DNA from 4 places in the Clostridium sp. YIM B02551 genome. Region 3 is predicted to be linked to each of the others. Evidence: riboswitches for the same ligand, from Rfam matches in the RefSeq annotation. Region 3 holds a riboswitch; each other region holds the start of a gene.
The links. A riboswitch is a leader RNA that binds a small molecule or an ion and turns the genes downstream of it on or off. The one in region 3 is predicted to bind S-adenosylmethionine.

Region 1: linked by a shared signal. The riboswitch ahead of L1S47_RS13715 (PLP-dependent aspartate aminotransferase family protein) and the one ahead of L1S47_RS14095 (O-acetylhomoserine aminocarboxypropyltransferase/cysteine synthase family protein) in region 3 are both predicted to bind S-adenosylmethionine.
Region 2: linked by a shared signal. The riboswitch ahead of metF (methylenetetrahydrofolate reductase [NAD(P)H]) and the one ahead of L1S47_RS14095 (O-acetylhomoserine aminocarboxypropyltransferase/cysteine synthase family protein) in region 3 are both predicted to bind S-adenosylmethionine.
Region 4: linked by a shared signal. The riboswitch ahead of L1S47_RS03325 (methionine ABC transporter ATP-binding protein) and the one ahead of L1S47_RS14095 (O-acetylhomoserine aminocarboxypropyltransferase/cysteine synthase family protein) in region 3 are both predicted to bind S-adenosylmethionine.

The regions. Positions count from the first base shown of each region.
Region 1 is NZ_JAKGTF010000010.1:203,323-208,406, forward strand. Features, by position in the region: gene L1S47_RS13705 (MFS transporter) at 1-8, opposite strand, end outside; gene L1S47_RS13710 (PLP-dependent aspartate aminotransferase family protein) at 106-1,239, opposite strand; gene L1S47_RS13715 (PLP-dependent aspartate aminotransferase family protein) at 1,245-2,405, opposite strand; SAM riboswitch class I at 2,491-2,607, opposite strand; gene L1S47_RS13720 (lactate utilization protein) at 2,707-3,348, opposite strand; gene L1S47_RS13725 (SEC-C metal-binding domain-containing protein) at 3,447-3,950, opposite strand; gene L1S47_RS13730 (CxxH/CxxC protein) at 4,065-4,223, opposite strand; gene L1S47_RS13735 (MBL fold metallo-hydrolase) at 4,240-5,031, opposite strand; gene L1S47_RS13740 (UDP-N-acetylglucosamine 1-carboxyvinyltransferase) at 5,049-5,084, opposite strand, start outside.
Region 2 is NZ_JAKGTF010000003.1:46,685-51,768, forward strand. Features, by position in the region: gene L1S47_RS04450 (hypothetical protein) at 1-5, opposite strand, end outside; gene L1S47_RS04455 (hypothetical protein) at 172-321, opposite strand; gene L1S47_RS04460 (helix-turn-helix transcriptional regulator) at 492-722, shown strand; gene L1S47_RS04465 (hypothetical protein) at 715-1,221, shown strand; gene L1S47_RS04470 (S-ribosylhomocysteine lyase) at 1,268-1,723, opposite strand; gene metF (methylenetetrahydrofolate reductase [NAD(P)H]) at 1,737-2,624, opposite strand; SAM riboswitch class I at 2,703-2,812, opposite strand; gene L1S47_RS04480 (hypothetical protein) at 2,914-3,480, shown strand; gene L1S47_RS04485 (MalY/PatB family protein) at 3,540-4,679, opposite strand; gene L1S47_RS04490 (MraY family glycosyltransferase) at 4,769-5,084, opposite strand, start outside.
Region 3 is NZ_JAKGTF010000011.1:60,507-65,590, reverse strand. Features, by position in the region: gene L1S47_RS14100 (homoserine dehydrogenase) at 1-745, opposite strand, end outside; gene L1S47_RS14095 (O-acetylhomoserine aminocarboxypropyltransferase/cysteine synthase family protein) at 800-2,077, opposite strand; SAM riboswitch class I at 2,235-2,368, opposite strand; gene L1S47_RS14090 (5-formyltetrahydrofolate cyclo-ligase) at 2,460-3,026, opposite strand; gene L1S47_RS14085 (ABC transporter ATP-binding protein) at 3,063-3,722, opposite strand; gene L1S47_RS14080 (ABC transporter permease) at 3,737-4,489, opposite strand; gene L1S47_RS14075 (ABC transporter substrate-binding protein) at 4,464-5,084, opposite strand, start outside.
Region 4 is NZ_JAKGTF010000002.1:134,526-139,609, forward strand. Features, by position in the region: gene L1S47_RS03315 (MetQ/NlpA family ABC transporter substrate-binding protein) at 1-649, opposite strand, end outside; gene L1S47_RS03320 (methionine ABC transporter permease) at 683-1,324, opposite strand; gene L1S47_RS03325 (methionine ABC transporter ATP-binding protein) at 1,325-2,287, opposite strand; SAM riboswitch class I at 2,380-2,496, opposite strand; gene L1S47_RS03330 (DUF350 domain-containing protein) at 2,662-2,865, opposite strand; gene L1S47_RS03335 (ComEA family DNA-binding protein) at 2,945-3,571, opposite strand; gene L1S47_RS03340 (D-alanyl-D-alanine carboxypeptidase family protein) at 3,693-4,967, shown strand; gene L1S47_RS03345 (RluA family pseudouridine synthase) at 4,998-5,084, opposite strand, start outside.

The DNA.
Region 1 (5,084 bases), on a different contig from region 3:
TGCTCCATATATATTCTCCTTCATATGTTTGATCTATAATAAGCCTAAAAACAGAGACTCAAATTTTATTGAATCTCTGTTTTTAGTATTTTATCATAACTTAGATTATATTATAGCTTTACTAAAACTTTCAACTAAATCTTCAAATTCTTCAAGTCCAACTGATACCCTAATTAATGTATCGCTTACTCCAAGTGCTTCTCTCTCTTCTCTTGGAATTGCTGCATGAGACATCTTAGCAGGATATGAAACTATAGTTTCTACTCCTCCTAATGATACTGCAAAAGCTGCATTTTCAATATTATTTAAGAAATATTTTGTTTGTTCTAAAGTCTTAAACTTAAAAGAAAGCACTGCCCCTGCTCCTGATGCTTGAGAAAAGTGTATTTCTTTTCCTGGATGTCCTTCTATTCCTGGATAATAAACCTCTTCAACTTGTTCTTTTTCCTTTAACCACTTAGCTAGTTTACCAGCTGTTTCTTGATGAACATCTAATCTTACCTTTAAGGTTTTAATTCCCCTAAGTAATAACCAGCAATCCTGTGGTCCTAATATAGCCCCGAAAGAATTTTGAATTGCATATATTCTATCTGCTAACTCCTTATTTTTTGCTACTGCTAAACCACCAACTACATCACTATGCCCGCCTATAAATTTAGTTGCACTATGTACCACAATATCTGCTCCTAAGTCTAAAGGTTTTTGAAGATATGGTGACATAAAAGTATTATCTACTATAACAAGTATGTCCTTTTCTTTTGCTATTGAGATAGCTCCCTTTAAATCAGTTATCTTCAGTAATGGATTTGAAGGTGTTTCTAAAAATATTGCTTTTGTATTTTCTTTAATAGCCTTTCTTATATTATCTACATTAGAAGCATCTACAAAAGTAAATTCTATATTGAATCTGCTTAAAACTTTAGTAGTTATTCTATAAGTTCCCCCATAAACATCTTCACAAATTACTATGTGATCTCCTGCAGAAAATATTGATAAAACTGACGAAGTAGCTGCCATTCCTGATGAAAAGGCAAACCCTTTATATCCATTTTCAAGCTGTGCTATAGTATTTTCTAAAGCTTCCCTTGTAGGATTCCCACTTCTTGAATAATCATATTTCCCAAAGTTATCGATATCTCTTTGATGATAAGTTGATGCTTGATATATTGGTATACTTAATGCCCCAGTTTCTTCATCTATTTCGTTGCCATTATGAATTAATTTTGTTCCAAATCTCATTTATATCACCCCAACGCATATTCTAAATCTTCAATTAAATCATTAACATTCTCAATTCCAACTGAAAGTCTAAGAAGTGTTTTTGTTACCCCAAGTTTTTCTTTTATTTCATCTGGAACCTCTGCATGTGTCTGAGTTTGAGGATATGTAATCAAACTCTCTACTCCCCCCAAGCTTTCTGCAAAAGTTATAACCTTTACTTTCTTTAATACCTTTGCTACATCCTCAACGCTTTTAACTTTAAATGAAATCATTGCTCCAAAGCCTGTAGCTTGCTTTTTAGATATTTCATATCCCTTAGATTCTGGGAGCCCCACATAAAATACCTCTTCTATCTTTGGATTCTTCTTTAAGAATTCTGCGATTTTTATAGCATTTTCCTGACTTTTCTCCATTCTTATATGAAGAGTCTTAATACCTCTTAATAAAAGCCATGAATCAAATGGTGATAATGTTGCCCCAGTAGATTTATGATAAAATCTTAGTTTTTCATCTATTTCCTCATCATTAGTAGCTATGAAGCCTGCTAGTGTATCATTGTGTCCTCCCAAAAATTTAGTTCCACTATGGACTACAATATCAGCTCCTAAGTTTAATGGTTTTTGGAAATATGGCGTTAAAAACGTATTATCTACTATTACCTTAAGTCCCTTTTCTTTTGCTATTTCAACTATTGCTTTTATATCAGCAACCTTCATCATAGGATTTGATGGAGTTTCAACAAAAATTGCTTTAGTATTTTCTTTTATATTATTTATTACATCCTTTAGATCTGTAGTATCAACAAATGTATGTTGAATTCCAAATGGTTCATAAATATCTCTAAATAGCCTAAAAGTACCTCCATATAAATCATCTGAAACTATAATATGATCTCCTGCCTTAAACAAATTAATTATAGCGGTTATGGCTGCTACCCCTGTAGAAAAACCAATGCCCCATTTAGCTCCTTCTAACTTAGCAACCGTACTCTCTACTTCTTCTCTCGTTGGATTCTGAAGTCTAGAATAATCATATCCAGTACTCTCATTTAAACCCCCATGTTTAAATGTAGCTGTTTGATAAATTGGAAAACTTATTGACCCTGTTAATGGATCAAAGCCTTTATCTCCATGTACTGCTGTCGTTTCAAATCTTAATACGTTTTTTTCACACTCTCCACACATATATAATGCCCCCTTAATATTTTTGGAAAATAAAAAATGCCAGAGAATAAACCCTGACATTGTGATAAACAGCAACAGAAATCTATTCTCATCTACCAGTTAATTAAAACTGCAGGAATTAGCACCAATACATAAGTTAAATGGAACCTACGCTGGTTGCTGGGCTTCATAGGGCCAGTCCCTCCACCTCTCGTGATAAGATTATAAAATTATTATTTAATTTATAAGTATTATATACACCTTTTGGTTTTTTTGTCAAACCTTTTTTAGAAATCCTAAAATATATATCTTGAATTCTATCCTAATATCCAAGCTCTTCATTTAGGAAAATTACGTGAATTCTATCCTTATTCCCTTGGCTTTTTATCACTGTATATTCTCTACAGAGTCTATCTGGAGATTTACAATCCATGCAATAACCAACTCTTGCGCAAGGTGTAGCCTTATTAAGCCTTTTAGCATTTGCTGGAGCTGAAACTGTTCTGTTTCTCTTTATTGCCTCATCTAAGTCCTTAACTATTTTATTAATTCCTGCTACTATTATTACCTTATCTGGTCCATATAACATCGCAGCTACCCTATTACCATTTCCGTCAACATTATATATTTCACCACTTTCAGTTATTGCATTGGAGCTAGCAAAATATGCATCACTAAAAAATGATTGTCTAAATATATTTTTTATTTCTTCTCCTGTTAAGCCTTCCTTATATCTATCTAAAAAATCATATCTACCACTTCTTAAGTGTTCTATTATTCCAGTTTCAAAAAGTGTCATTGACCCACCACAAGCTACTTTTGAACCTTCTTTAACAATTTCCTTGATTTTATCAATTAACTCTTCCTTAGAATTTACAAGGTACCCATTAATATTGTTTTTATTTAATGCATCAATTACTCTCTCAATTTTTTTCTCTTTAACATAGCTTATATTACTATCCATAACTATCACCCTCCTAATGATATTATTATAACACCAAAATAAATCCAAAAAAAATAAGAAATCCCTTTAAGGATTCCTTATTTATAATTACCTTTATGTTATTTTCCTGCTCCACAGCATTTCTTATATTTCTTTCCGCTTCCGCATGGGCAAGGATCATTTCTTCCTATTTTATTTTCATTTCTTACTGTTTTAGAATCTTTGTATTTTCTAGCTATTTCTTCTCTCTTTTCAACAGAGAAAATTCCATCCCATTGTGGTAACTCATACAAATATTCAGCCTTAGCATCTAACATATTAAAGTATAAGTTTTCAAAATCTATGTCAAAATTTAATTCTTCTTCTGCAGTAATTTTTTCTAAATCAAATGGAGTCTTTAAACTATCATTAATACCATCTACAAATCCCATTACAAACTCATTAGATGCATTAAATTCTTTAGCTAAAGCTTCTATACTTAGTTTGGCTACTTCATTATGATTAGCTAGTAACTTTCTGTATATTCTAGTTTCTATATCGCTATATTCTTCCCAAAAAGCTTCTTCTCCTCTTGTTTTAACGTATTCCACAACCATATCGGTCCATTGTTTGTAAAGACTCATTTTATCTTCTCCTCTTCCTTAATTATGTTTATTATAGGACTTTTATAAACTTAATCAACTGCTCCGATCAAAATCCTATGAAAAATTATACTAAAGCTTATATGTAATAGCAAGTTATCCCTGTTTTTCCAAAGAATAGCTAGCATCTTTTTTACAAAAACTACATATTCCTTCTTGAACTTTCTCCAAGATTGGAAATGTTTCTTTCTCTACAATGAATTCGTCTAAAGCTTCATCTATATGTTCCTCACAAGCTAATATTTTATTATCCATATAGTTTTCTCTCCTTTTAGAATTCTATATAATTACTAGGTCTATGTCTTTCAGCAATTGCAACTCCAAGATCTACATTTACCTTAATGTTGTTTTCATTAAGCACATTAATTACTGTTTGATATGCTAAATCAGGGTGATTATTTGTATTACTTAAGTGACCTAAAAATAAATTCTTGAGTTTTCCATTAGAAAATAAATCTACTATCGCTTTGCCACAATCTTCATTTGATAAATGGCCTATTTCACTTAAAATTCTTCTTTTTAGAACATAGGGATATGGTCCATACTTTAACATCTCAATATCATGATTGCTTTCTAGTAGTATTACCTCAGAATCTCTTATATTATCCCTTATTTCCTCTGTAAATGTTCCAAAGTCAGTTGCCACACTAGCTTGCTTTCCTTTAGAAAAGAAGGTATATCCAACTGGTCCTGCTGCATCATGTGGAATATTAAATGACTTAACACTAATATCCTTTATTTCTACAGTAGTTCGCTTGTCCATCACTCTTATATTATGTTCTTTTATTTTTCCTAAACCAGACTCCATTGCACACCAAGTAGAATCATTTGCGTAGATTGGAATATCATATTTTCTAGATATTACTCCAACCCCTTTAATATGATCTGTGTGCTCATGGGTTATAAATATCCCATCTAATTCTTTTGGACTTTGCCCTATGGATTCAAGAGCTTCATCTATCTTTTTTCCTGGAAGACCTGCATCTACCAAGATTTTTGCATTTTCTGAACCAACGAAAATTGAGTTTCCGCTGCTCCCACTATACAGTGAACAAAAAATCATCTCTTGTTCCCCCAATTTTATTCAGTTTCTATTCTTGTTATTTGGGCTCCTAG
Region 2 (5,084 bases), on a different contig from region 3:
TTCATACTTATTACCTCCTTTACTTTATATATTTATAATAGTTCTATTTTCTTAATAAAATTATATATATCACCTTAAGTTTTTCTTAATATAATATATGATACAAAAATCACACAGAATTATAGCCTAGGTAAACTAACTATTACCTAGGCTATAACTTATGTTCAAAAATTAAAAATGTGGATCTATTTCATCCCTTTGTATTCTTTTTAAATCTTTTAATCTTAAATGAGTTTCTTCCATTATTTTATCCCAACTCTCACCTGCTATTAGTTTTTCTTTTGCTATTTTATATAATTCTTTTTCCTTCTCATTAAGCATACAATCACTCCTTTATTATTTATCAGATTTATTTTTCTCAATAATTATAATTTTATAATTTAAAATTTAATGTTGTTTATAATGCACAAAATGTATTGTATATTTGACATTTTGAATTATATATAATACAATTTATTTATACCAATATTTAACTGGAGGTAATATACGAAATGGCTAAGCCTAAAATATTCAAAACTAATTTGAAGGTTTTAAGAGCTGAAAAAAATATAACACAAGAAAAGCTTGCCGAAGATATAGATGTGTCTAGAGGAACAATATTAGAAATTGAACGAGGCACTTTTAATCCATCATTAAAATTAGCTTTTAAAATAGCTCAATATTTTGATAAAAGAATTGATGATATCTTTGAATTATTACAGGAGGATATGGAAGATGAATAAGTATTTAGTAATCATAGGACTTGCAATTATTTGTATTATTGTTAACTTCGCTGTGGAATTATTTATTAAAGAAAAAGACGAGAGAGAAACCCAAGCTTTCCTTGACTCTCTTAAACTCACATGTATATTTACAATTTTTATTTTTGGACTAATTATAACTAATAAATTAATTCACTCTGTCCAAACATTTGACGTAAAAGAGATAGGCTGGATTCTTATTTCAAGTTCGCTTATTCTTTTATTAAGTTATCAAATAAAAACTAAAACCGATTTTAGTTTTCCTAAATTAATTAAAATAAACAAAACAAATAAAAACAGTATTAGGATATCTTTATATATATTTTCATTTTTATTTTTGGCTTTTGTTATCTTTGCAATATATATAAATAGCAATTCTTATGCTCTATACTTAAAAAGTATATTAGGAACTATAGCATATATTTCTGTTTCGATTGTGCTATATATATTAGCATTCTTAAAAAAGAATAAAATATTTTAAAATAAAAGACTTAAGGCATAATAAATACCTTAAGTCTTTATTTTATTTATTCACCAAAAACATTTAATGAAAAACCATTTTCTAAAACTTTTTTAGCATATTCTTTAGCACCAAAGAGTGATAAATCTTTATAGTTTCCACATTGAAATTCATTTCTTGCTGGAATTTCATCTGCAACTAATACTTTTTTAAGTGCCGCTTCTAAAGCTGGTTTAACTTCTGCTGGTTCTCTATCTCCCCAAACTATTAGATAAAATCCTGTTCTGCATCCCATTGGAGATAAATCAATTATTCCATCTAATTCTTCTCTTAATAGTCCTGCTAAAAGATGTTCTAATCCATGAATTGATGCAGTTGGGATAGCTTCCTTATTAGGTTGTGTAAATCTTAAATCGAATTTAGTAACCTTGTCTCCTAAACTACCATCTAAAGTCTTAGCCTTTCTAATATAAGGTGCCTTTACTATTCTATGATCTAATTCAAAACTTTCTACTTTTTCCATTTTGTTTCCTCCTTTAAATAACTGCCTTTTCATTTAAGGTATTAATTATAGTTCCTATATTCTCTGTTATTCTTCTTGCTACTAATGGATTATTCATGGTATATAAGTGTATACCCCTAACTCCTGATGATAATAGATCAACTATCTGCTCTACTGCATATGCTATTCCTGCATCTCTTAAAGCTTCAGGGTTATGCTCATATTTGTCCATCATTCTTAAGAATTTAGCTGGTAACTGTGCACCACAAAGGCTACTAATTCTCTCGATTTGCTTTTTATTCACTACTGGCATTATTCCTGCCTCAATAGGAACATTAATTCCTTCTTTATCTGCTCTCTCAAGAAAATTATAAAAGATTTCATTGTTAAAAAACAACTGATAAACTAAGTGTTCAGCACCATTATCTACCTTTTGCTTAAGTCTCTCTATATCAAGCTCTAAATTCCTGCATTCTATATGGCCTTCCGGATAACAAGCAGCACTAACCCCAAAATCTCCTTGATCTTTAATGTGTTTAACTAATTCATAAGCATATGAAAATTCCCCATTATTAGTTTGACCCATTGGAATATCTCCTCTAAGTGCAAGGATATTATTAATATTATTCTTCTTCAAGTCATTTAGAATATTATTGATATCTTCTTTTGTAGATCCAATGCACGTTAAGTGTGCAAGTGCCTCAATACCATATTTATTCTTTATTAGTGAAGATAATTGAGTAGTTTTATTATCTACAGTACTCCCACCAGCTCCGTAAGTTACTGATATAAAGTCTGGTTTTAATTCCCCAAGATTTTCTAGTGTTGTGTATATTGTTTCAAGTGAAGATGTAGTTTTAGGTGGAAAGATCTCAAAAGAATAAACTACCTTTCTACTTTCAAAAATATCCTTAATAAACATATAAATACCCCCTTAAAAAAATAAAAACCTAAAGGATATTACCTTTAGGTTTATATAACGCGATTTCCCCAAATAATATCCTTATCTTCCAGTTAAACACTGCAGGAATTAGCACCCACTAAGTCAAATGATAACTTATAGGTTGCTGGGTTTCATTGGGCCAGTCCCTCCACCACTCTAGATAAGTTTGAATAAATTATACACTATGATGGTAATATTGTAAATATTTTTTTATTACAATAATACTGATATAATATACTTATTACTTAACTACAGGAAGGGTTAATATATGAGCGAAAATAATAAACATAAAGGTACAGAAGGCACTAAAGGTTCAAAAAAAGTAAACATTAAACTACTATTAAACAGCTTTGCATTATTATCAATATTAATCATAGTTTATTTAGGTGGAGTTATGAGTGAAAGCGTTGCAACAGATACACCTATAGATTCTATTACAAAAACTACGTCTAAAAAATTCGATGATAAGTCTATAAAAGTTGATAAAATAATATCAACAAGCGATAATATAATTGGTTTTTATGAGTCCCAAAATTCAACTGGTATTATTGAATTTGATAGGCATAAATTCCTCTATAATAGGTTTGTTCCTACTAAACAATATGAGTCAACTACTAAAATTAATACTCAAACTATAGGAAAATACTTTATTGTATTTGGAGATTTTTCAAATACTAATGTTAGTAAAATCAAAATAACCTCAAATTCAAAAACAGAAGAGGCAGAAATATCAAATGGAAAAGATTTTGCAGTATTTAACCTTGCAAGCGAAAATTCAACTGCTACCTACGTGTTGATAGACAAAGATGGAAATACTATTTCTGAAATTAAATAACAGAAATATATGTCTAATTATAAAGGGAATTCAGTATTTACTGAGTTCCCTTTTTTAACTTAATCTGTTTTTTTATTTTCTTTTAAAGCTTTCTCAATTCTATCCATAGCCCTAACTAAAGTATCTCTTGTACATCCAAAGTTAAGCCTTAAAAATCCTTCCTCGCCAAAATCCTTTCCATCTGAAAGAATAACTTTAGCCTTTTTATATAGAAACTTATATGGATCCTTAATACCTGTTTCTCTAAAATCTATCCAAAGCAAATACGTTCCTTCCACCGGAGTTAATTTTAATTCTGGTAGTCTACTTTTAAATTCTCTCTCTAAAAATTCTAAATTACCTTTTAGATATTCTAGTAATTCTTTTCTCCAAGACTCTCCATTTTTATATGCTTCTTTACATACTACATAGTTTAAAACTCCTGGATGTGGCAGCAATCCTTCTGAAGCTCTTAGGAACTTATTTCTTAATTCTGTGTTTGGTATAACCCCAAAGGCTATTGGTATTCCCGGTAGGTTATATGTTTTTCCTGGACTCATAAGAGTTATGCCTTGAGATACTTTATCTCCTAGTGACACTAACGGTATGTGCTTTCCCTCAAATATAAGCTGACAATGTATTTCATCAGAACATAGGATTAGCCCATGCCTTTCACAAAATTCTGCTAAATCCCCTAACTCCTCTTTAGAAAAAACTCTTCCTACTGGATTATGTGGATTGCATAATATAAATAGTTTAGTATCTTCTCTTATTGATTTCTCCATTGCTTCAAAATCAAAAGTATATTTACCCTGTTCTCTCTTTAACGGAACTTCTATTACTTCTCTATTAACATTTACAGGTGCTTTTCTTATGTTAGGATATACAGGTGTATTTATCATTACAGAGCCATCAATCATTTGACATACTACATTTATAGTTGGCACAATACTTGGAAGCCACACTATCCAAGATTCTTTTATCTCTGTGTTATATTCTTTTTTAAAATATTCTACTATAGTTTCTACTAGCTCTTTATCAGGTTTCGTGTATCCAAATATACCATGCTCAATTCTATTTTTTAAAGCCTTTATTATGGGTTCTGGAGATTTAAAATCCATATCTGCAACCCACAATGGAATATAATCCTCTCCGTACTGGTCCCACTTATAGCAAGATGTATTAAACCTTTTTATATCTTCATTAAAATTAATTCTCATAGAAATTCCTCCCTTTAGATACTAAAATAGTCTTTTATATAAAATTAGAGTTGAGATTTTATATAAGTAAATCTCAACTCTAGCTATTTTTAAACTTTAACAAATAACAATACTATTGATATTATGCTTAAGCACATACTAATTGCACAAATATATAAAACTATTTGATTTGTAGTAAGTCCTTTTTCTTGAAGTCTAAAATGTATTTGGCTTCTATCTGCCTGATAAATAGGTTTGCCTTCCGCATATCTTTTAAATATTACAAATATGTTATCAAAGATTGGTACACCTAATGCTAATATTGGAATAATTAAGCTCATAACCGTAGCTTGTTTAAATGCTCCATCTAAAGCAATTATCCCTAGAATGAATCCTAAAAAGTTAGCACCTGAATCCCCCATAAAT
Region 3 (5,084 bases):
CATTTCTAACTTTTTTACTTACCGCAATTAACTTTATCTGATAACCAAGCTCCTTAGCATATATAAAGTCCTGTCTTTCTAATTCAGTAATTCCTTTGGTATTTATATCTTTCCAAGATATCTTTTTCTTGTAGGCTAAGGTTGATAATATTGCTAATTTTCTAGCTGCATCATATCCCATAACATCTGACTCTGGATTAGCTTCTGCAAATCCTTGCTTTTGAGCCTCTCTTAATGCTTTACTATAGCATAGGTTTTCTCTACTCATCTTAGTTAATATAAAATTTGTAGTTCCATTCAATATACCTGTTATGCTTTTTATTTCATTTCCTTCCAAAGATTCAAGCAAAGGCTTAAGTAATGGGATGCCTCCGCCTACTGAAGCTTCGAATTTTAGATTTACATCTTTTCTTCTTGCAAGGTCAATTAGCTTTCCCCCATACTCAGCTATTAAATCCTTATTTGCAGTTACAACATTTCGCCCTAAGCTTAAAGCCCTTTTCACAAATTCATATGCTGGATTTATTCCACCCATCACCTCAACAACTATATCAGTTTCTTTGCTAAAAAATTCTTCTGTATCTGCTGTTAGAATCTCACTAAATTTTTTATTTTTATGCTTTTCAAGGTTTCTTACCAAAATAGATACTACTTCTATATTCTCTAATTTATCTTTATTCTTTTCTAATAATTCAATTAATCCTGTTCCTACCACTCCATATCCTAATAAAGATATCCTAACCATTATAATATAGCCCTCCGTACAATTACTTATATAAAACGTTCATTTTTATAGAAATTATAGTGAATTTAAAGCCTGCTCAAAATCTCTTATTAAATCCTCAGTATCTTCAATACCAACAGAGATTCTTAAAAGATCTGGACTTACTCCACTTGCCTTTTGCTCCTCCTCTGAAAGCTGAGCATGAGTTGTACTTGCAGGGTGTAAAATATAAGTTCTTGCATCTCCTAAATTAACAACTAGTGTTGCAATTTCTAAGTTTTTGATAAGCTTCTTCCCTTCTTCTACTCCTCCTTTAATACCAAATGTAAGTACTCCACTCGCTCCACCCTTAAGGTATTTTTGAGCTCTTTCATATTGGGAGTTTCCCTCTAAGTATGGATAGTTAACCCAAGCAACTTTCGGATGAGCTCCTAAAAATTCTGCTAACTTTAGTGCATTTAAGGAATGTCTTTCCATTCTTAAATGTAGAGTTTCTAGTCCTAAATTAGTTAAAAATGCATTAAACGGGCTAGGTGACGCCCCTAAATCTCTTAATAACGTTACTCTTGCCTTAACTGCATATGCAGCCTTTCCAAAGGCTTCAATATATTTTATACCATGATAACTTGAATCAGGTTCTGTGAATTCTGGAAATTTTCCATTTGCCCAATCAAAATTTCCTCCATCTACTATAATTCCCCCAACTGCAACAGCATGACCATCTGAATATTTAGTTGTAGAGTGAACAACTACATTAGCTCCAAATTCAAAAGGATTGCACAAATATGGTGATGGTACTGTATTATCTACAATTAATGGTACCCCTATTTTTTTAGCTACTCTAGAAAACTTATCTAAATCTAATATATTCAAACCTGGATTCCCTATTATTTCTCCATATATAGCTTTTGTATTCTCTTTTGCTAAGGCTAGTATTTCCTCTTCACTTGCTTCAGTATCTACAAATGTGACTTCAATACCGAATTTTCTTAAGTTAATATTGAATAAATTAAATGTTCCTCCATAAAGAGCTGATGTTGATATAATATGGTCTCCTGCCTTGGCTATATTGGCTATTGCATAAAATATAGCTGCTTGGCCCGATGAGGTTGCTACTGCTGCAACTCCTCCTTGTAGTGCCGCATACTTTTCTTCATAGGCAGCTATAGTTGGATTACTTATTCTAGTATAAAGATGCCCTTCAGCTTCTAACCCGAATAGTTTTGCAACATGATCAGGATCTCCTTGTTGATAGCTAGTACTTTGAAATATTGGTAAAACTCTTGGTTCACCTGGATTCGGCTTATACCCTCCTTGTACCGCAATTGTTCCCAAACTAAAATTTTTACTCATTAAAAAAAGCCCCCTTTTTATTATCAGGTGGCCTCTTACCAAACATAAACAACTATCATCGTTACTGCTGCTTATCTTATAATAAAAAAGCTATTTCTACTATAAGATAAGTAGAAATAGCTAATAGAGCATAGTTAAATACGCAAAATTACTCTTTCTCTTATCTATCAGGATAACCAGAAATCAACTAAAAATTTCTGTACCTGCAGGATTTAGCACAATTCTAACTTAATGAATGTTAGCTGTTGCTAGGTTTCATAGGGCCAGTCCCTCCACCATTCTTGATAAAAGACCATCGATTATTTAATTAATTATATTATAATGGTAAAAAAATAAAATGCAACTATTTTTTTGAAAAATATTGCATTTCTATATTAATTATTTATAGAGTTTTACAATCAATTATTTCGTTCTCCGTGATAATATAATTAACTTTAATATCAAAGCTTTCTTGAGGTAATTCTTCTAAAACTTGAAGTGAAAATGCAAGTACTACTTTAGGAATATTTGGATTAGCTTTTTCTAAAAACTTATCATAATATCCTCCACCATAGCCTATTCTTTCCCCATTCTTTGTAAATGCTACTCCTGGCATTATTATTAAATCTAACTCTTCATCAAGTTCCTCATTAGATTCAGGTTCTAATATCCCCCAAAATCCAGGTTTCAATTCATCTATAGATTTTATTCTAATTACTTTCATTTCTTTATTTTTATTATCGATCTTAGGAACATAAACTCTTTTATTTTTTTCTAAAGCATCCTTGATTAAATTCATTGTATCAACTTCGTTTCCAAAACCCACAAAAATAAAAATACTGTTTGATAAATTATATAAATTAAAATTCACTAAAAATTCTTTAATTTTAATGTCGTATATTTTTTTTATGTCTGCATCAAGTAAATCTCTTATTTTAATTATATTTTCTCTAATTAGTTTTTTCTCCATAATTCAATCCTCATCTTTATGCTATTACGTGTTTAATTAGTCCTTTTCAACTATTTCTAGTATTTCTTTTTTAGATATGTTACTATTCACTTTTCTTTTAATTTTAGTTGGCTTATCAGTTAATATATAAATTTCATCTCCAAGTTCTAAGCATTCATCTATGTCATGAGTTACAAAAATCACAGTCTTTTTTTCTTCACTTTGGATAGTTTTAAAATCTCTTATAAGTTTATTTTTATTTTTAATATCTAGGGTTTTAAATGGCTCATCCATGATAATTATTTCTCCACCATAAGATAGTGCCCTTGCAAGACTAACTCTTTGTTTCATTCCCCCACTTAACTCTTTAGGATAGAAATTTAAATATTTATCTATCCCCATCATGGAAGTATACTTATAAATTAATTCTTTTCGCTCTTCTATTTTATACTTCTTTTTAAGAACAATTTCTATATTATCCTTAGTTTTAAGCCAAGGTATTAATCTATCTTCTTGAAAAACGAAACTTATTTCCTTTTCATCAAAGCCAGATACATTTCCCTGGTAATCCTTATCTATCCCAGAAATTATATTTAACAACGTACTTTTTCCACAGCCAGATGGTCCTAATATACATGTAATCTTTCCTTCTTGAAACTTCATAGAAATATCATCTAAGACTCGTAAATTGCCAAATTCTTTTATTACGTTTTCCAAATAAAAATCAACCATTAATTAAAAGTCCTCCATCTTTTAGTCATTAGTTTAATTATAGATTCTATAAATAAAACAAAAACAACTAAAATTACTATCCAACTAAAAACACCTGCAGTATTTAACTGCATTTTTTCCATTTGAATACTTGTCCCAACTCCATAGTTAGGTTGTCCTAGCACTTCCCCACCTATAACCATTTTTAAACATAATCCTATCACGGATGAAAGTACCCCAAAAACGCTTTTAGCCATACTTGGAATATAAATATATCTAATACTATCTGTTATTCCTACCTTGTACACCTTTGTCATAGAAATTACGCTCTTATCTATATCAACAATTCCTTGAATAACGGCTTCATAAATAACTGGAAATACAACGATTGAAGCAAGTAAAATAGGTGCCTTTTCATTTGTAAGCCAAATTAGAGCGAGTACAATTATTGCCATAGTAGGGACAGTCTCTAAAAGTGCCATGGTAGGCTGTAATATCTCAAGTATTTTCTTATTTAAAGCTGCAATTATTCCTACAATTGAAGCAAAAATTAAAGAAATTACAAATCCCAATATACACCTTTGTAATGTTGCCATTAATGTATAAATAAATGACTTATCACTAACTATAATCTCTAATGAATCTAGAGTTTCCCTTGGAGAAGGTAATATAATTGGATTGCTTAATATATTACTAACAATCCACCATACTAATATTAGTAATGCCGTTCCAATTAGCATATATTTTTTATTCTTTATAATATGCATTATCATCTGGTATTTTTTCTCCTATTGTCTTTGGCGCATTTTCCATTAGCACCTTAAAATAAATATCATAATCTTTCTTTAAAGTCTCTGCATCTGAAAATTTAATATTTGCTCTTTTTAATGCTTGAGATAAGTCTTCCTTTTTAACACCGATTCCTAGTTCCTCAACATAATCTCCTAGTTCCTTTGGATTAGTATTAACCCACTCACAGCTTTCTTTATATAAATCAATAAATTTATCAACTGAAGTTTTATTATCCTTTGCTACTTGATTTTTTACTATTAAGGAACTTTGAGGATACCCATTTTCTGAGGAATTTAATTTTTTCCACTCTTCATTTAAATCAAGCAATATTTTAGTGTCTGATTTTTTCTTTAATATTGTTGTAAGCATTGGTTCTGGTACTACGGCTGTTTTAACTTTTCCTGTTAAAAAATTTGGAGCAAGTTCTGTAGAACCGTTAAGATAATTAAATTTAACATCACTATCTGCATTCAGTCCTTTTTCCTTCAAGATATATCTTAATACTATATCTGGAGTAAGCCCTTTACCTATTGTTGTTAATTCTTTGCCTCTTAAATCTGAAATATTATTAATATT
Region 4 (5,084 bases), on a different contig from region 3:
CTGATTTTTCAGCTATTAATCCATTATCTGTTGGATTTAGTCCAGCATCTAAAGCATAATTTGCATTTATAACAGCTGCATCTACATCATCTAATGTTCTTGGTAATTGAGCTGCATCTAATTCTTTGAACTTAAAGTTCTTTGGATTTTCAGTAACATCTTTTGCTGAAATTAATTCTCCATCTTTAACTTTGATTAGGTTATTAGCTGCAAGTAATTTTAATGCTCTTGCTCCATTTGTTGCATCATTAGGGATAGCTATAGTAGCTCCATCTTTTAAATCATTTATTGATTTAGCCTTTTTAGAATATAGTGCCATTAATTCACTATGAACTTTAGTTACTGTTGCTAACTTATATCCTTTATTCTTCATTACTTCATCTAAGTATGGTTGATGTTGGAAGAAGTTTGCATCTAATTCCTTGTCATTAAGTGCTGTATTTGGTGTATTATAATCATTGAATTCAACAATCTTCAAAGTATATCCTTGTTTTTCAACTAATGGCTTAATAGCATTCACTATTTCTTCATGTGGTTTTGGTGTAACTCCAATTGTTATAGTTTTATCATCAGCCTTTTTTCCACAAGCTGCTAGACTTAATGCTAAAGCGCCTACTAATACTAATGATAATAATCCTCTTTTTTTCATAATAAGTCCTCCTTGTTTTTATAAATCATATATCTATTTTACCTGTTTCTTATAAATATAATTACCTAAGCTTTGTAATACTTGAACAAATACAATTAATACCACTACTGTATAGAACATTATCTGATTATCAAATCTATTATATCCATAATTAATAGCTGCACTTCCAAGGCCTCCGCCTCCTATTGCACCTGCCATAGCAGAGTATCCTACAATGCTTATAATTGTTAAAGTGATACCTAAAATTATACTTGGCATAGCTTCTTTAAGCATTACCTTGAAAATTATTTGTGTATTGCTAGCACCAAAAGATCTTGCTGCTTCAATTACTCCCTTATCAACCTCTCTAAGTGCTGACTCAATAACTCTTGAAACAAAAGGTGCTGCTGATATAGTTAATGGAACAATAGCCCCCTTAATTCCTATAGTTGTCCCAACTATAGTTCTAGTAAATGGCACTAGTACTACCATTAAAATAATAAATGGTAAACTTCTTAATATGTTAATTATTCCGTCTAATATACTGTATATAACCTTATTGGGTTTAAGTCCATCAGGTGCAGTAATTATCATTATAATTGCTGGAATAAATCCAATTATTATTGCAAATAATGTAGAAAAAAACGTCATTATAAGTGTTTCTTCAATTGCAGGTAATAATATACTTTCCCACATTTATAGCACCTCCCAGCTGATATTTTCATTCTTTAAGTATTCAACTACTTTTTCTTTATATTCATTATTTACATTTATAACTAAGCTGCCTAATACATCATCTCTAAATTTTTCAAGTTTACCCCATACTATAGAAAAGTCTATATTAAGTTCTCTTGCCATCTTTGTAATTAATGAATTTTCACTTAAATCTCTTGGGAAGAATAGTCTGATATTTACCCCAACATCAGGAAGGGTTTCTTCTTCTTCTTCTCCTAAGAATTTCTTTAAGCTTAGTCCAGGTCTTAAGAATAATTCTTCTGCATTTCCTTCTGCTCTAATTACTCCACCTTCTAGTAGCGCAACTTTTTCACATATTTCTTTAACTACTTCCATTTGGTGAGTAACAACTACTATTGTAATTCCTAGTTCCTTATTGATTTTCAACAATAATGATAGAATATCCTTTGTCATCTTAGGATCTAGTGCTGATGTTGCCTCATCACATAATAGTATCTTAGGATCTAACACCAACGCTCTTGCAATCGCAACTCTTTGTTTTTGACCCCCACTTAATTGAGATGGCTTACTCTTTTCCTTATCACTAAGCCCTACTAAATCTAATAGTCTATATACTTTTTCTTTAATATCTGCTTTATTGTATCCCCAAACTTCTAAAGGAAGTGCTACATTGTCAAATACATTTTTTGTTTGTAACAAATTGAAGTTTTGAAATATCATCCCCAAGTTTTTTCTAAATTCCCTAATTTCCTTAGTTGAAAGTTCTGAGACTTCTTGTCCCATAACAGTTAAACTTCCAGAGTCATAAGTTTCTAATCCATTGATGCATCTTAATAGAGTAGATTTTCCTGCTCCAGAGTGGCCTATAAGACCATAAATTTGTCCTTCTTCAATATTTAATTTAATATCTTTAAGAACTTCTGTTTCATTAAAACTTTTGCTTAAGCCTTTAATTTGAATCATTTAGCTACCTCCACGCGTCCTTTGTTATCCGGATAAATAAAAAGCGCTTGGGAATAAACCCAAGCGCTGAAAAATAGCCACTGCAATTTACTCCCTTATCTCTCAGTTAAAAAATAACTGCAGGAATTAGCACCATACACAAGTTAAATGAAACCTATGTTGGTTGCCGGGCTTCACAGGGCCAGTCCCTCCACCGCTCACGATAAGAATTCGTTAATATTAATTTGTCTGCTATTACTATAATATAAATATTAATTAAATGCAATAAGAAATGTTTAATTTTTTAGATATTTTTAATTTTTTAGCGAAATTTTTAAATTTTATAAATGAATACCTTTAAATTTTTAAAACTTTCATTTTTATGTTTATTATGTTTATGCTATTACTTTTGAGACAATTATAGCTATAGATATTAATAGTCCAGCAACCACAATAGCTACCGCTAAATTTCCCTTTTCTAGCTCTTTATTAAAATCTGCTGGTATTATTTTGTCAAAAATAATATATCCAACCATCATAATAACTATACCAACAAGTCCAAATAAGACACTCAAACCAACATTTACTAATACGTCCATAAATACTCCCCCTTAGAATAATATAATTTAATTCTAATATAAATCCTTTCCAATTTCTAGGCTTTTTTATTATATATCTCTATATTGAAATTTTATCCTTCAATTTATCAAACGTTCCTTCACCAACTCTATCAATTTTTTTGAGTTCCTCAATAGATTTAAACCCTCCATTTTTTTCTCTGTATTCTATTATTTTTCCTGCCATTACTTTACCAACACCTGGCAATGTATCTAATTCAGCTTCTGTTGCAGTATTGATATTAATTATTCCATCTTGAGATTTTCCAGATAACGACGAAGACGATAATGAACCTTCACTCCCCTGAGCCTTATTATCTATATTTCCTATGACTATACACTCATGATTTTGAAGCTCTTTGGCTAAATTTATATTCTTTGTATCGGCTTTCTCTGTTAACCCACCAGCTTCTGAGATTAAATCTTTAATAATCGATCCTTTCTCCATTATATATACTTCTGGTCTTTTAATTTCTCCTTTTATTTCAACAACTATATTCCCACCATTATTTTTAGCCGTAGTTGTAGTTTTATTGTCTTTTGAATCTTCTTCTACAAACATATTTTCTACTTCTTTATCTGATAAAGGCTTTGGAATATTTATATATGTATATATTCCAGCAATTAAGGTTAGAACTATTAATAGTATTACGATTCCTATTAGTTTTTCTTTCCTTGTAATTCTCATGTTTTCCTCCTTAAATTTTAATATATAATTAATTATTGACAAAAACTCCTCATTTATATAGTAATTTGACCACATTTTTGTTATACTTATTTTTATGAAATATGACATAATGGGGGATATTATGAGAAAAATTTCTTATTTTTTACTATTGATGATTTCTTTTACATTAATATTTAATAAAAATGTAAGCGCAGCTCCTTCTGTTCCTGATTTAGAAGCTGATGGTGTTGTACTAATGGATGCAACTACAGGAAAAATTCTATACAGTAAGAATAGTGAGAAATCACTTGCACCAGCTTCTACGACAAAAGTAATGACTGCTTTATTAGTTTTAAGAAATTCAAAGCTAGATGAAAAAGTTACCATAACCAAAAGTGCTACTGCAGTTGATGGAACACGAATCGGTCTAATTGAGGGTGAAGTATTTACCGTTAAGGATTTATTATACGGAATGCTCTTACTTTCAGCTAATGATTGCGCTGAAGCACTAGCTGAGCATGTCTCTGGCTCAAGTGAGGCTTTTGTTGAGCTTATGAATAAAACAGCTAAAGAATTAGGTGCAAATAATACTACTTTTGTAAATCCATCTGGACTTTATGAAGATGGTCACAAGACAACAGCTTATGATTTGTCACTTATTATGAGAGAAGTGTCAAAGAATCAAACTTTTATTGATATTTCTAGAACACCTGCATATGAATTTCCTGCATCTAATATAAACGGGGAAAACCACTGGGCAGATAATAAAAATGAATTAATTATGAAAAACAATAGATATTTTTATCAATATGCACTCACTGGTAAATGCGGATATACAACTCCATCAAAACATACATATACTGCTGTTGCTGAAAAAGATGGTCAAAGATTAGTTGCAACATTTCTTTACTCATCAAGCAAAGATAATTATTTTAGAGAGGCAAAGAACTTATTTGAATATGGATTCAATAACTTCAGTCTCGTAAAACTATATTCAAAAGGTGAAAAGTTATCTGATTATACTTTTAATGATTCTACTACAATGCCGTTACTCGCTTCAGATGATATATCATATGTGTGTAAGAAAGGTGATGAAAGCTCAATTACAAAATCACTAGATATCGAAAATAAGGATTTATCAAACCTTTCCTTCACTAGTGGGCAAGAAGTATTATCAGCATCTGTTTCAGTAAATGGTCAGAAATATCAAAATATCCGTTTAAGTGCTGGAGAATCAAGAGAAATAAAACCTGTGCAAAAGAGTTTTAGTGATAAGCTTAAAGAAATGAAACCTGAGCTTGCCGCTGGTGGTGTAGTTGCAATATTTTTAGGTTTTTCCTTAATAAGATATAGAGCTCGTGTAAAAAAAAGAAAGATTAAATCTAGATATTCAGATATAATAAACAAACTTGATTAAAAAAAACAGATGGTACTCCATCTGTTTTCATTATTTTTTGAGCTTTTCTATTAATAATTTCATATCATCAGGTAGTTCAGCCCTAAGACTCAATTCCGTCCTTGTTCTTGGACTATG